2 linked regions of the Marinobacterium aestuarii genome follow. The protein of the gene in region 1 interacts with the protein of each later gene in a pairwise test. Links are inferred from orthologs where the notes say so. Each region holds a gene or a part of one and is shown on either strand. Other genes may lie near its edges. The genes, in order: A8C75_RS05720 and A8C75_RS17445.

What was found.
Region 2: the proteins of A8C75_RS05720 (region 1) and A8C75_RS17445 interact in binary tests that used the Escherichia coli proteins (3 or more experiments, as listed by UniProt). The link is inferred for Marinobacterium aestuarii from one-to-one orthologs.

What each region holds. Positions count from the first base shown.
Region 1 is NZ_CP015839.1:1,295,311-1,302,294, forward strand. Bases 2,206-5,132 are described here. They hold A8C75_RS05720 (rod shape-determining protein), read left to right. Parts: upstream 2,206-3,113; coding sequence 3,114-4,151; downstream 4,152-5,132. Other genes in these bases: gatA (Asp-tRNA(Asn)/Glu-tRNA(Gln) amidotransferase subunit GatA), read right to left, coding at 2,206-2,621; gatC (Asp-tRNA(Asn)/Glu-tRNA(Gln) amidotransferase subunit GatC), read right to left, coding at 2,662-2,949; mreC (rod shape-determining protein MreC), read left to right, coding at 4,265-5,080; mreD (rod shape-determining protein MreD), read left to right, coding at 5,073-5,132. In the rest of the region: Asp-tRNA(Asn)/Glu-tRNA(Gln) amidotransferase subunit GatB, read right to left, coding at 1-1,157; more of gatA, read right to left, coding at 1,164-2,205; more of mreD, read left to right, coding at 5,133-5,561; A8C75_RS05735 (Maf family protein), read left to right, coding at 5,627-6,211; rng (ribonuclease G), read left to right, coding at 6,358-6,984. UniProt on the Escherichia coli protein: Forms membrane-associated dynamic filaments that are essential for cell shape determination. Acts by regulating cell wall synthesis and cell elongation, and thus cell shape.
Region 2 is NZ_CP015839.1:4,006,065-4,011,093, forward strand. The notes cover bases 739-3,703. They hold A8C75_RS17445 (helix-turn-helix domain-containing protein), read right to left. Parts: upstream 2,752-3,703; coding sequence 1,726-2,751; downstream 739-1,725. Other genes in these bases: hisS (histidine--tRNA ligase), read right to left, coding at 739-1,692; pilW (type IV pilus biogenesis/stability protein PilW), read right to left, coding at 2,748-3,524; rlmN (dual-specificity RNA methyltransferase RlmN), read right to left, coding at 3,535-3,703. Also shown: A8C75_RS17435 (YfgM family protein), read right to left, coding at 1-381; more of hisS, read right to left, coding at 415-738; more of rlmN, read right to left, coding at 3,704-4,671; ndk (nucleoside-diphosphate kinase), read right to left, coding at 4,743-5,029.

The sequences.
Region 1 (6,984 bases):
CCGGAGATGGTGTCGTCCTTGATGCGCGTGAGCAGGCCTCCGAGCTGTTCGGCGCTGACCGGGGAGGCCTTGATGTAGGTGTCATGCTGGTTCAGCAGTCGGGCCAGCTCGCCCATGACCCAGTTGGCGGCCAGCTTGCCGTCACCGCAGCTCCTGGCTACCTGGTCATAGTAGGCCGCCTGGACGTTGTTGGACGAGAGTACGCTGGCGTCGTAGTCCGACAGGCCGTACTGTTCGATGAAGGTGGCTTTCCACTGTGCCGGCAGAATCGGCAGGGTGGCGCGCACGGCATCGATATAGGCATCGTCGATAACGATGGGCAGCAGGTCCGGGCAGGGGAAATAGCGGTAGTCGTTGGCTTCTTCCTTGCTGCGCATGGCGCGGGCCACCTTGGTGTCGCCGTTGTAGAGGCGGGTTTCCTGACGGATGTCGCCGCCGCCCTCAATCACGTCTATCTGGCGTTCGACTTCAAGCTCGATGGCTTCTTCCATAAAGCGGAAGGAGTTGAGGTTCTTGGTTTCGGTGCGGGTGCCCAGGGTTTCGGTGCCCTTGGGGCGTACCGACACGTTGACGTCAAAGCGCAGCGAGCCTTCGGCCATGTTGCCATCGCAGATGCCCAGTGACGTCACCAGGGAGTGCAGCTTGCGGGCAAAGGCCACGGCTTCCTCGGCGTTGCGCATGTCCGGCTCGGTGACAATTTCAATCAGCGGCGTGCCGGCGCGGTTAAGGTCGATGCCGGTCATGCCGTGGAAGTCTTCATGCAGCGACTTGCCGGCGTCTTCTTCCAGGTGGGCGTGGTGGATGCGTACGCGGTGTGTGCGGCCATCCGCCAGTTCTATATCCACATGGCCGCGACCCACCACGGGCTCCGCCAGCTGGGTGGTCTGGTAGCCCTTGGGCAGGTCGGGGTAGAAGTAGTTCTTGCGCTCGAATACCGAGCGCTTGCCGATCTCGGCATCAATGGCCAGGCCGAACATCACCGCCATGCGCAGGGCGTTCTCGTTGAACACCGGCAGCGTGCCCGGCAGGGCCAGGTCGACGGCGCTGGCCTGGGTGTTGGGCTCGGCACCGAAGGCGGTGCTGGAGCCGGAAAAGATCTTGGTCTTGGTGGCGAGCTGAACGTGAATTTCCAGCCCGATTACTGTTTCCCATTCCATCGTGCCTTACCCCTTGATGCTCGCAGGTGCCAGTGTGTGCCAGTCGGTCGCCTGCTGGAAGCGGTGCGCGACATTGAGCAATTTCGCTTCGGCAAAGTAGTTGCCGATAATCTGCAGTCCCACCGGCAGTCCCTGGGCCAGGCCACAGGGCACGGACATGCCGGGCAGGCCCGCCAGGTTCAGTGCCAGTGTATAGATGTCTTCCATGTACATCTGTACCGGATCGGCGGACTTTTCGCCGATGCGAAAGGCCGGCTGCGGCGTGGTCGGGCCCATGATGACATCGACCTCGGTCAGGGCCTGGATAAAGTCCTGCTGAATCAGACGGCGTGCCTGCTGTGCCTTGCGGTAGTAGGCGTCGTAGTAGCCGGCGGACAGGGCATAGGTGCCTACCATGATGCGGCGTTTGACCTCGTCGCCAAAGCCTTCGCCACGGCTGCGCTTGTACAGGTCTTCCAGATCGACGGGGTTGTCGCAGCGATAGCCGTAGCGCACGCCATCAAAGCGGGACAGGTTGGTGGAGGCTTCGGCCGGCGCAATGATGTAGTAGGCCGGTACCGCCAGTGCCGTATTGGGCAGGCTGATTTCCCTGACGCTGGCGCCGAGCTTTTCGAACTCGCGAATCGCGTTCTGTACCTGTTCGGCGATGGCCGGGTCCAGGTTGTCGGCGAAGTACTCCCTCGGCAGGCCGATGCGCAGGCCCTCGAGGCTGTCGTTCAGGCTGGCGCTGTAATCCGGTACGTCCTGGTCAACGCAGGTGGAGTCCATGGGATCAAAGCCCGCCATGACGTTGAGCATCAGGGCGGCATCTTCGGCGGTGCGGGCCATGGGGCCGGCCTGGTCCAGCGACGAGGCGAAGGCGATCATGCCGTAGCGCGATACCCGGCCATAGGTGGGCTTGAGGCCGGTGATGCCGCACAGGGCGGCGGGCTGGCGGATGGAGCCGCCGGTGTCGGTGCCGGTGGCCGCCGGCACCAGGCGGGCGGCGATGGCCGCGGCCGAGCCGCCGGAGGAACCACCAGGAACGCGGTCGGTGTCCCAGGGGTTGCGCGAGGGGCCATAGAAGCTCGACTCGTTGGACGAGCCCATGGCGAATTCGTCCATGTTGGTCTTGCCGAGCGTCACGGCGCCGGCTTCATTGAACTTGCGCACCAGGGTGGCGTCATAAGGCGCGATGAAGTTGTCGAGCATGCGCGAGGCGCAGCTGGTGCGAACGCCCTGGGTGCAGAAAATGTCCTTGTGGGCCAGCGGCAGGCCGGTGAATATGCCGGCCTTGCCGGCGGCGCGCAGGCTGTCCGCCGTCCGGGCCTGTTCAAGGGCCAGCTCTTCGGTGACGGTAATAAAGCTGTTGTAGGCGGCATCCTGGGTCTTGATGCGAGCGAGGCAGGATTCGGTCAGCTCAAGGCTGCTGAAGTCGCCTGCGGCCAGTCCGCCGGCCAGTTCGGCCAGTGTCTTGTCAAACATGGGGTTGGGTATCCTTCACAAATTCGGAACGTGGCGGTGTTTACTCGATAACCCTGGGAACCAGGAACAGGCCGTTCTCCACCGCCGGCGCCACGCTTTGCAGCTGTTCGCGCTGGTTGGTTTCGCTGACAACGTCGGCGCGCAGGCGCTGCACGGCATCCAGCGGGTGGGCCATGGGCTCGACATCGGTGGTGTCGGTGGCCTGCAGCTGGTCGACCAGCGCAAGGATGTCGGACAGCGTCTGGGTGTAGCCCGGGACTTCTTCTTCACGGATTTGCAGCCGCGCCAGGTGGGCAATTTTTTCCACGTCGGAACGCTCTAGAGCCATGTTGCAATTCTCAATGATTTTTTAAGGTTTTCGGCACTCGGCGGTGCTGGGGAAGACGGCTAAGTTAACATATTTGTTCCTTGCTCTAAATCCCCGCCATTGCTAGAGTTACGTGTTTTCAGAATCAGCGCGTCGCGCGGCATCTGTTTAGGTACCCCATCCCCATGTTCAAGAAAATCCGAGGTCTTTTTTCCAGCGATCTGTCCATAGACCTGGGCACGGCGAACACGCTTATTTATGTTCGTGATAAAGATATAGTGCTGAACGAACCTTCTGTAGTTGCCATTCGACATAACGGTAATCACAAGTCAGTCGCCGCAGTGGGGATGGATGCCAAGCGCATGCTGGGGAAAACTCCCGGTAACATCACCGCTATTCGTCCGATGAAAGATGGCGTCATTGCCGACTTTCACGTCACCGAAAAAATGCTGCAGTATTTTATCGCCAAGGTACATGAAGGCAACTTCCTCACGCCCAGCCCACGAGTGCTGGTGTGCGTGCCCTGCAAGTCAACCCAGGTTGAGCGTCGCGCCATCAAGGAATCGGCGCTCGGCGCCGGTGCCCGCGAGGTGTACCTGATCGAAGAACCCATGGCGGCTGCCATAGGCGCCGGTCTGCCGGTGGACGAAGCGCGCGGCTCCATGGTGGTGGATATCGGTGGTGGTACCACCGAAATTGCCGTCATCTCGCTTAACGGTATCGTCTATGCCGAATCCGTGCGGGTCGGTGGTGACCGTTTCGACGAGGCTATCGTCACCTATGTGCGCCGCAACTATGGCTCACTGATCGGTGATGCCACGGCGGAGCGCATCAAGCAGGAAGTGGGTACGGCGTACCCGACCTCCGAAGTGCTCGAAATTGACGTGCGCGGCCGTAACCTGGCCGAGGGCATTCCGCGTCGCTTCACCCTTAACAGTAACGAGATTCTCGAAGCGCTGCAGGAGCCCCTGGCGGCGATCGTGCAGGCGGTGAAGAGCGCACTGGAGCAGTGCCCGCCTGAACTGGCGGCTGATATTGCCGAATTCGGTATTGTGATTACCGGCGGTGGTGCCTTGCTGCGCAATATCGACCGACTGATCAGTGAAGAGTCTGGCCTGCCTGTGATCATTGCCGAGGATCCGCTGACCTGTGTGGCCCGTGGTGGTGGCAAGGCGCTGGAAATGCTCGACAACCGTGCCTTTGAGTTACTCTCCTACGAATAGTGGTTTGATGCTCTGCTCAGTCTTTTCAAGCCAGCCGGGACACTGCGGCAGTCGCCCAGAGGTGTCCCATTAAGCTGATCTTCAGGGGCGGGTCGCCCCGTGCCCTTTTTGTTGTGCTGGTGCTGATGGCGTTATTGCTCATCATCGCCGACCTCAACTGGTCAAAGATGCGCGAGACGCGCGGCTATCTGTCCCTTCTGATTACGCCCCTGCAATGGCTGGTCGACGTGCCCGGACGGGTGGCGGACGATCTGTCCGGCGTGCTGGTGGATCGCACGACCCTGCTAAAGGAAAACGAGCGCCTCAAGTCCGAAGCCCTGCTGCTGGAGCGCAAGGTACAGCAGATCGCTGCCCTGACGGCCGAGAATTTGCGTCTGCGTGAGCTGCTTGACGGCAAGGAACGAGTCAAGGACGAAGTCATGCTGGCCGAGCTGATTGGCGTCAATCCAGACCCCTTCCTGCATCAGGTCATCATCAACCGCGGTGCCGAAGATCGCGCCTACATTGGGCAGGCCGTTCTGGATGCCGGTGGCGTGATCGGTCAGGTAGTTGAAGCCAGTCACTATACCAGCCGCGTCATGATGATTACCGATGCCCGCCATGCCATTCCGGTGGAAATCAACCGCAACGGTCTGCGCGCCATCGCGCTGGGCAAGGGCGTCTATGACGAGATCGAGCTTGAGCATGTGCCCGATACCGCCGACGTGCGCGAGGGCGACCTGCTGATCAGCTCGGGCCTGGGCGGGCGCTTTCCCCGGGGCTATCCGGTTGCGGTCGTTACCGGGGTGATTCGGGATCCGGGTCGGCCGTTCTCCCTGGTCACGGCCAAGCCCACGGCGCGCCTGGACAAGAGCCGGCACCTGTTGCTGGTACGCGGGCCCAGGGAGGTTCCACAGGAACCCCCGATGGCCGGGGTGATTAATGAGTGAGGTGCGTCCCGGCGGCTTTCTGATTATCGTCGGAACCTTTCTCGTCGGGCTGACCCTGAGCCAGCTGCCGCTGCCGGTGCAATTCGAGTGGGTGCGCCCGGAGTGGGTACCCATGATCCTGATCTACTGGGTACTGGCATTGCCACACCGGGTGAGCATAGGCACCGCCTGGATGCTTGGCCTGACGCTGGATCTGCTCAAGGGCAGTGCCCTGGGGCTCAATGCCCTGGCGCTGACCCTGATCGCCTTTCTGACCCTGCTGATTCACCAGCGCCTGCGCATGTTTCCGTTATGGAAGCAGGCCATGATGGTGCTGGTGCTGGTGGGTATCAACCAACTGACCTTTCACTGGATGCAATCCATTGCCGGCAATACCCGGGACAGCCTGATGTTTATGCTGCCGTCCCTGGTGAGTGCGGTGCTCTGGCCCTGCGTCTTTGTGCTGCTGCGTAGCATTAGGCGTACCTTCCGGGTAACCTGACAGCAGAGTCGTCCGGGCTCTGACATCCTGCCTGGCGGCACTATTCAAGGGAATTCAACAGTACCATGATGAGCCTGATTCTGGCCTCCGCATCGCCGCGGCGCAGTGAGCTGCTGACACAGATCGGCGTCGCTTTTGAGGTCTGTGCGCCCCATCTGCCCGAGCAGCTGTTGCCGGGGGAGGCGCCGCAGAGCTATGTGCGCCGGCTGGCGCTTGAAAAGGCGCAGGCCGGCTTTGAGCTAGGCGGTGCCCGATGCCCGGCACTGGGGGCTGATACTGCGGTGGTTTGCGGTGATGAGATACTGGGCAAGCCCCGCGATGAAGAGGATGCGGTGCGCATGCTGCTGTTGCTGTCGGGCCGGCGCCATCAGGTCATGACCGGTGTCGCGCTGGTGGATGGGCACCGGGCCGAGGCGCGCGTCGTGACCACCGAGGTGGAATTTCGCGTGCTGGACGAGGCACAGTGCCGGCGTTACTGGGCCAGTGGCGAGCCGCTGGACAAGGCGGGTGCCTATGCCATTCAGGGGCTGGGCGCTGTTTTCGTGACGGCCATCAATGGCAGTTATTCGTCGGTGGTGGGTTTGCCGCTGGCTGAAACCGCACAGTTACTGACACAGTTTGGCGTGCCGCTCTGGTACAGTGCTGCATAATATAGAATATGCGTGCGCAGTAGATCAGTGGTAAGGCTGCTCGCTGCGCAGGACGAGGGTCATGGGGCCCGGCCGGGCAGTAAGTCGATCAGGAGATCGGTTTCACGGTCAGCTTAACTGAGAGTCGAAGGAGCAGGCGGTAAGTGATGGGCGAAGAAATTCTGATCAACTTTACGCCGATGGAGACCCGCGTAGCGGTGATCGAGAACGGTGTCCCGCAGGAACTCTACATTGAGCGGGCCAAGCGCCGCGGTCTTGTGGGTAACATCTATAACGGCAAGGTGGTACGGGTACTGCCTGGCATGCAGGCGGCCTTTGTCGATATCGGCCTGGAGCGTGCGGCCTTCATTCATGTCGAGGAAGTGCTGGGTCAGTCCGCCACGGCGGAGGAGCGCAGCAATACCTCCATCGCCCAGGTACTGCGCGAGGGTCAGGGCCTGCTGGTGCAGGTGACCAAGGACCCGATAGGCACCAAGGGTGCGCGTCTGACCACTCATCTGTCCATTCCGTCCCGTTATCTGGTGTATATGCCGGGCAACGAACACATAGGCGTGTCCCAGCGCATTGAGGACAATGACGAACGCGACCGCCTGCGCAGCCTGATCGACTCGCTGGCCGAAGAGGCGGGTGAAGAAAGCCGTGGCGGCTTCATTTTGCGCACCGTGGCGGAAGGTGCCAACGAAACCGAGCTGCGCGCCGACCTGCTGTTCCTGTACCGCCTGTGGGGCGCCATACAGGACAAGATCAAGGGCGCCGGCCTGCCGGAGATCGTT
Region 2 (5,029 bases), 2.7 Mb from region 1 along the record:
GCTCGGCTCATGACTCAATACCCACTCAAGCTGAACCAGAGCCTCATCCAGCTGGCCCTGCTCGACCGCCACGCGAGCCATCAGCAGGGAACCCAGTGCTGCATAGGCACTGCCTTCGTAGTCAGCCTTGAGGCCTGCCGCCAGATGCTCCGCCGTCGCAACCTGAGCGTCGGTGCCTTCGGCGGCCAGGGACAGACTCACGGCCTCTACCAGGCTCTGATACATCGCCGAGGCATTCGCGGCCTCTGTCGCCTGGCGGTCCTGCCAGGTACGCCAGCCAAACACCAGCGCCAGCGCTATAGCAAGGGTCAACAGCAAGGTCTTGCCGTTTTCCTGCCACCAACGCTTAAGCGCTTCTACCTGTTCCTCTTCTGTGCGCATCTCAGCCACGTACGACTCCCTATGCCCTGTCGATCAAACGTTGATAATAGTTGTCAGCTCAGCCGCAAGCTGCGACCAGGCTACCTGTTTTTGTGCCGCGTCGCTGCGCAGCGGCTTGAGAGTTGCCACCTGCTGTGCAACCTCATCATCACCCAGAATAAGGGCGACGCTGGCACCGCTGCGATCGGCCTTTTTCATCTGGCTCTTGAAGTTACCGCCACCGCAGTGGAGCTGAATTCGAAGGTCGGTCTCGTTGCGCAGACGCTCCGCCAACAGCAAGGCCTCGCTGGCCGCACCAGCCCCCATTGAGGCGATATACAGATCAACCGTCTGACGGGCTGACAGGGGCACAACGTCAAGGGTTTCAAGCAGCAACACCAGGCGTTCGATGCCCATGGCAAACCCCACCGCCGGTGTCGCCTTGCCACCAAGCTGCTCTACCAGGCCGTCATAACGACCGCCCGCACAGACAGTGCCCTGAGAACCGAGCTTGTCGGTGACCCATTCGAAAACCGTCTTGCAGTAATAATCAAGCCCACGCACCAGGCGCGGGTTAACCTCGTAGGCGAGGCCGGCGCGATCCAGCACAGACTTCAGCGCTTCAAAATGCTCGAGGGACTCCGTATCCAGATATTCATGGAAATCCGGCGCATCGTTCAGCAATGCCTGGGTTGTCGTATCCTTGCTGTCGAGGATGCGCATGGGGTTGGTGTCCAGGCGGCGCAGACTGTCCTCATCCAGCTGCTCCTTGCACCCTTGCAGGTACTGCACCAGCGCGTCCTTGTAACGGCCACGGGCCTCGGCGCTGCCGATGGTATTCAGCTGCAGCGTGACCGCATCCAGCAGACCCAGCTGGCGCCATAGACGGGCTGTCAGCAGAATCAGCTCGGCATCGATATCCGGCCCCTGCATGCCAAAGGTCTCGACACCGATCTGGTGAAACTGGCGGTAGCGTCCCTTTTGCGGCCGTTCATGCCGGAACATGGGCCCCTTGTACCACAGGCGCTGCACCTGATTGTAAAGCAGACCATTTTCTTCACCGGCACGCACACAACCCGCCGTTCCTTCAGGACGCAGCGTCAGGCTGTCACCGTTGCGGTCTTCGAAGGTATACATCTCTTTTTCGACGATATCGGTGACTTCACCGATAGAGCGCTTGAAAAGTTCGGTCTGCTCGACGATTGGCATGCGTATTTCAGCGTAACCGTAAGCACCGAGGACTGTCTGCACATGCTGTTCCAGGTACTGCCACACCGGAGTTGCTTGCGGCAGGATGTCGTTCATGCCACGAATGGCTTTGATCTTGGCCAAAATAAAACCCTACTAAATCTGAACGGCGACATATTAATTAAGCGGAAGCGTTAACCGGGCAACATTCTTGTTGTTGAAGGGCGCGAGGTCAACCACAGCGCCGTCGAAACTGATTTGACTGACTGCATTGGTGCGGCCCAGTAACACATTCAAAGGTCCCGCCTGTTCGATACGCAGCTCTTCACCGGCCTTGCGCAGGTTGTTGAACAGCGTCTTGCCCGTGGCACTCTTGACCGTGACCCAGCAATCATCGCTAAAACGAACCAGCAGCCCGGTTGTGGCAAGCGATACTGCGCCCTCCGCATCTGACTCAGAGGCAGCAGCCACGTCTGACGCAGGCGCAGCCAGTGCGGTCGTTGCAGCAGCCGCTACGGTGTCCGTGGCTGCATCTGCTGCTGTAACCACAGGCGCAACGCCGGTTGCAGTCAAAGCGGCATCGACCTGAGCGGCTACCACTGCAGCTTCGGCCTGCTCTCCAGCACCTTCAGCACTGATTGCCATAGCCTCTTCAGGCGACAGCTGCGGCGCTGCGATATCCAGACCCGCTTCAGGCTCGGGCTCGCCGGCAGACAACACCAGGGTTTCACCATCAGCCGTATCCACCGCTACCGTGCTTTGCGGCGAACTGGTCAGGGCGACTTCATGTCCATACTGGGTCTTCCACCACCAGAAGGTGGTCGCGACTATAACCACAACGAGCAGCAACATCGACAGGCTGACACCAGGACCCGATGCACCTGAAGGCTGTATCCGGCTGATTGAGCGGATAGACGCAGACGTCTGTGCCCCACCGTAGTTCCTGTCGAACTCAAGCACCAGGTCGTCGCCATTAACTCCCAGCAAACGAGCATAGGATCTAAGGTAGCCGCGGGCAAAGACAACGCTGGGCAACTTGCTATAGTCGCCCTCTTCCAGTGCCCTTACCTGCGCGGCGGGCAATCGCAATGATGTTGCCACCTGTTCCAGTGACAGTCCCTGGCCCTCACGCATCTGAACAAGACTGAACTGCGACAACGCGGCCGCACTCGATTCAGACTCAGCCTGGGACACCTGGTTCACTGCAGCGACTCCTTGTAATTGGCATATTCCGCGGATTGCGGGAAAATATTTTTCAATAACAGCGCAAAGGTGGCACCCCTGGTACTGCTGCCGCCCTCGCGCGACAGCTGAATCCCAAGCCAGAGGCTCTGGGCGCTGTGCTCCACCTGACGCGAATCAATCAGCTGCGAGAACTTGTCGAAAGACTGCCGCGCCTCGGGCAAGCGATTGGCTTCCAGCTGTATTGCCGCCAGCTCCAGCAGGGCCTGCGGACGGTTGGGGGACAGCCTGAGAGTTCGTTCAAAAGCATGCTGCGCCGCATCCGGACGCTGAATGACGCGAAAGCACCGCCCCAGGTTTTCGAACGCCTGGGCACGCTGGGTATAAAATGGATCTTCCGTCGCCCGCTCCAGCTCCGTGCAGGCTTCGCTGTAGCGACCCTGCGCATAGAGGAAGGCACCGAAGTTATTGTGAAAGGACGCCGTCTCCGGCTCCAGGCTCACAGCCTTGCGAAAATGCTGTTCCGCCAGGGCGTATTCCTGCTCCACCTGAAACACCAGCGCAAGCGCGTTATAGGTACCGGCATAGCTATCGCTGATTTCCACCGCCCGCTGCAGCGCATCCTTGGCACTGACCAGATCACCGGCCCGCAGATACTGCAAGCCCAGCTGGGTATAAGCTTCGAGTGCCTTTTCTGGCGACACCTCGGCTGAATTCTGACGCCCCGGCGAACTGGAACAGCCCACCACCAACAACATGACAAGCGTCCATAGTGCTGCGCGAATTCCGCTCAAGCTATACCTCCTAGGCTCTTCGATCCGTGGATAGACCCGGCTCCTCTTGTACCACGGGAATGATTTTTTGGCTACGGCGAGTGCGATCCTGCACCTGGCCGACCAACTGCCCGCAGGCAGCATCAATCTCGTCGCCACGGGTGCGTCGAACAGTGGTAATAATATTCGACGTCACCATGATCTGTTTGAACGCCTGAATCGCCGCATCAGACGGACGCTCGTAGCCGGAATTGGGGAAGGGGTTAAACGGAATCAGATTGAGCTTGCAGGGCAAGCGCCGCAGCACCTTGACCAGCTCACGGGCCTGATGGGGCTGATCGTTCACGCCCGCCATCATGGTGTACTCGATAGTAATGACGCGTTTGTCACTCAGACCTTCGAGGTAGCGGTTACAGGCGTCGATCAGCTGATCAATCGGATAGCGACGGTTGATCGGCACCAGTACATCGCGCAGCTCGTTGTTGGGTGCATGCAGCGAGATTGCCAGGGATACATCACTGACTTCACGCAGCTTGTCTATTGCCGGTACAACACCGGCCGTACTCAGGGTGACACGTCGCTTGGACAGGCCGTAGGCGTTGTCATCCATCATCAACTGAGTGGAGTCGACGACGTTGTCAAAATTCATCAGGGGCTCGCCCATGCCCATCAGTACTACGTTGGTCACCTGGCGTTCGCCATTGGGATCCATCGGACCGAAAGACTTGATGGCGATATAAACCTGGCCGATCACTTCAGCCGCGGTCAGGTTACGGTTAAAACCCTGCTTGCCTGTTGAGCAGAAACTGCAGTTCAGGGAGCAGCCGACCTGGGAGGAAATACAGAGTGTACGGCGGGTACCTTCAGGGATCAGTACAGTCTCCACGCAGGAGCCGCCCTCCACCCGGATAACCCATTTGCGCGTACCATCCTTGGAAATATCCTGAGAGACCACTTCGGGCGGCCGGATCTCCGCGACAGCATTAAGCTTCTCGCGCAGCGCCTTGCTGATGTTTGTCATCTCATCAAAGCTTTCGGCACCCAGCTGATGAATCCATTTCAATACCTGGGTGGCGCGAAAGCGCTTTTCCCCAAGCTCAGCAAAAAACGCCTCAAGCTTGGCAGGAGACAACCCCAGTAGATTGGTTTTGGTAATGGATTCAGTCATCAAAGTCACTCAGTATTAAATCGTTGTGTCAGGGCTGTGGCGCAGCCGCAACCCCGGCACAGGTTTACAGCTTACTTGCCGAAGAAGTAAGCGATCTCACGTGCAGCAGAGGTAGCGGAATCCGAACCGTGTACAGCGTTGGCATCGATGGATTCAGCGAAATCACGACGGATAGTGCCTTCAGCAGCATCCTTCGGGTTGGTAGCGCCCATCAGCTCACGGTTAACCAGGATAGCGTTTTCACCTTCCAGCGCCTGTACAACAACAGGACCAGACGTCATGAAAGCAACCAGATCACCAAAGAAAGGACGTTCTTTGTGCTCAGCGTAGAAACCTTCAGCTTCTTCTTTGGACAGGC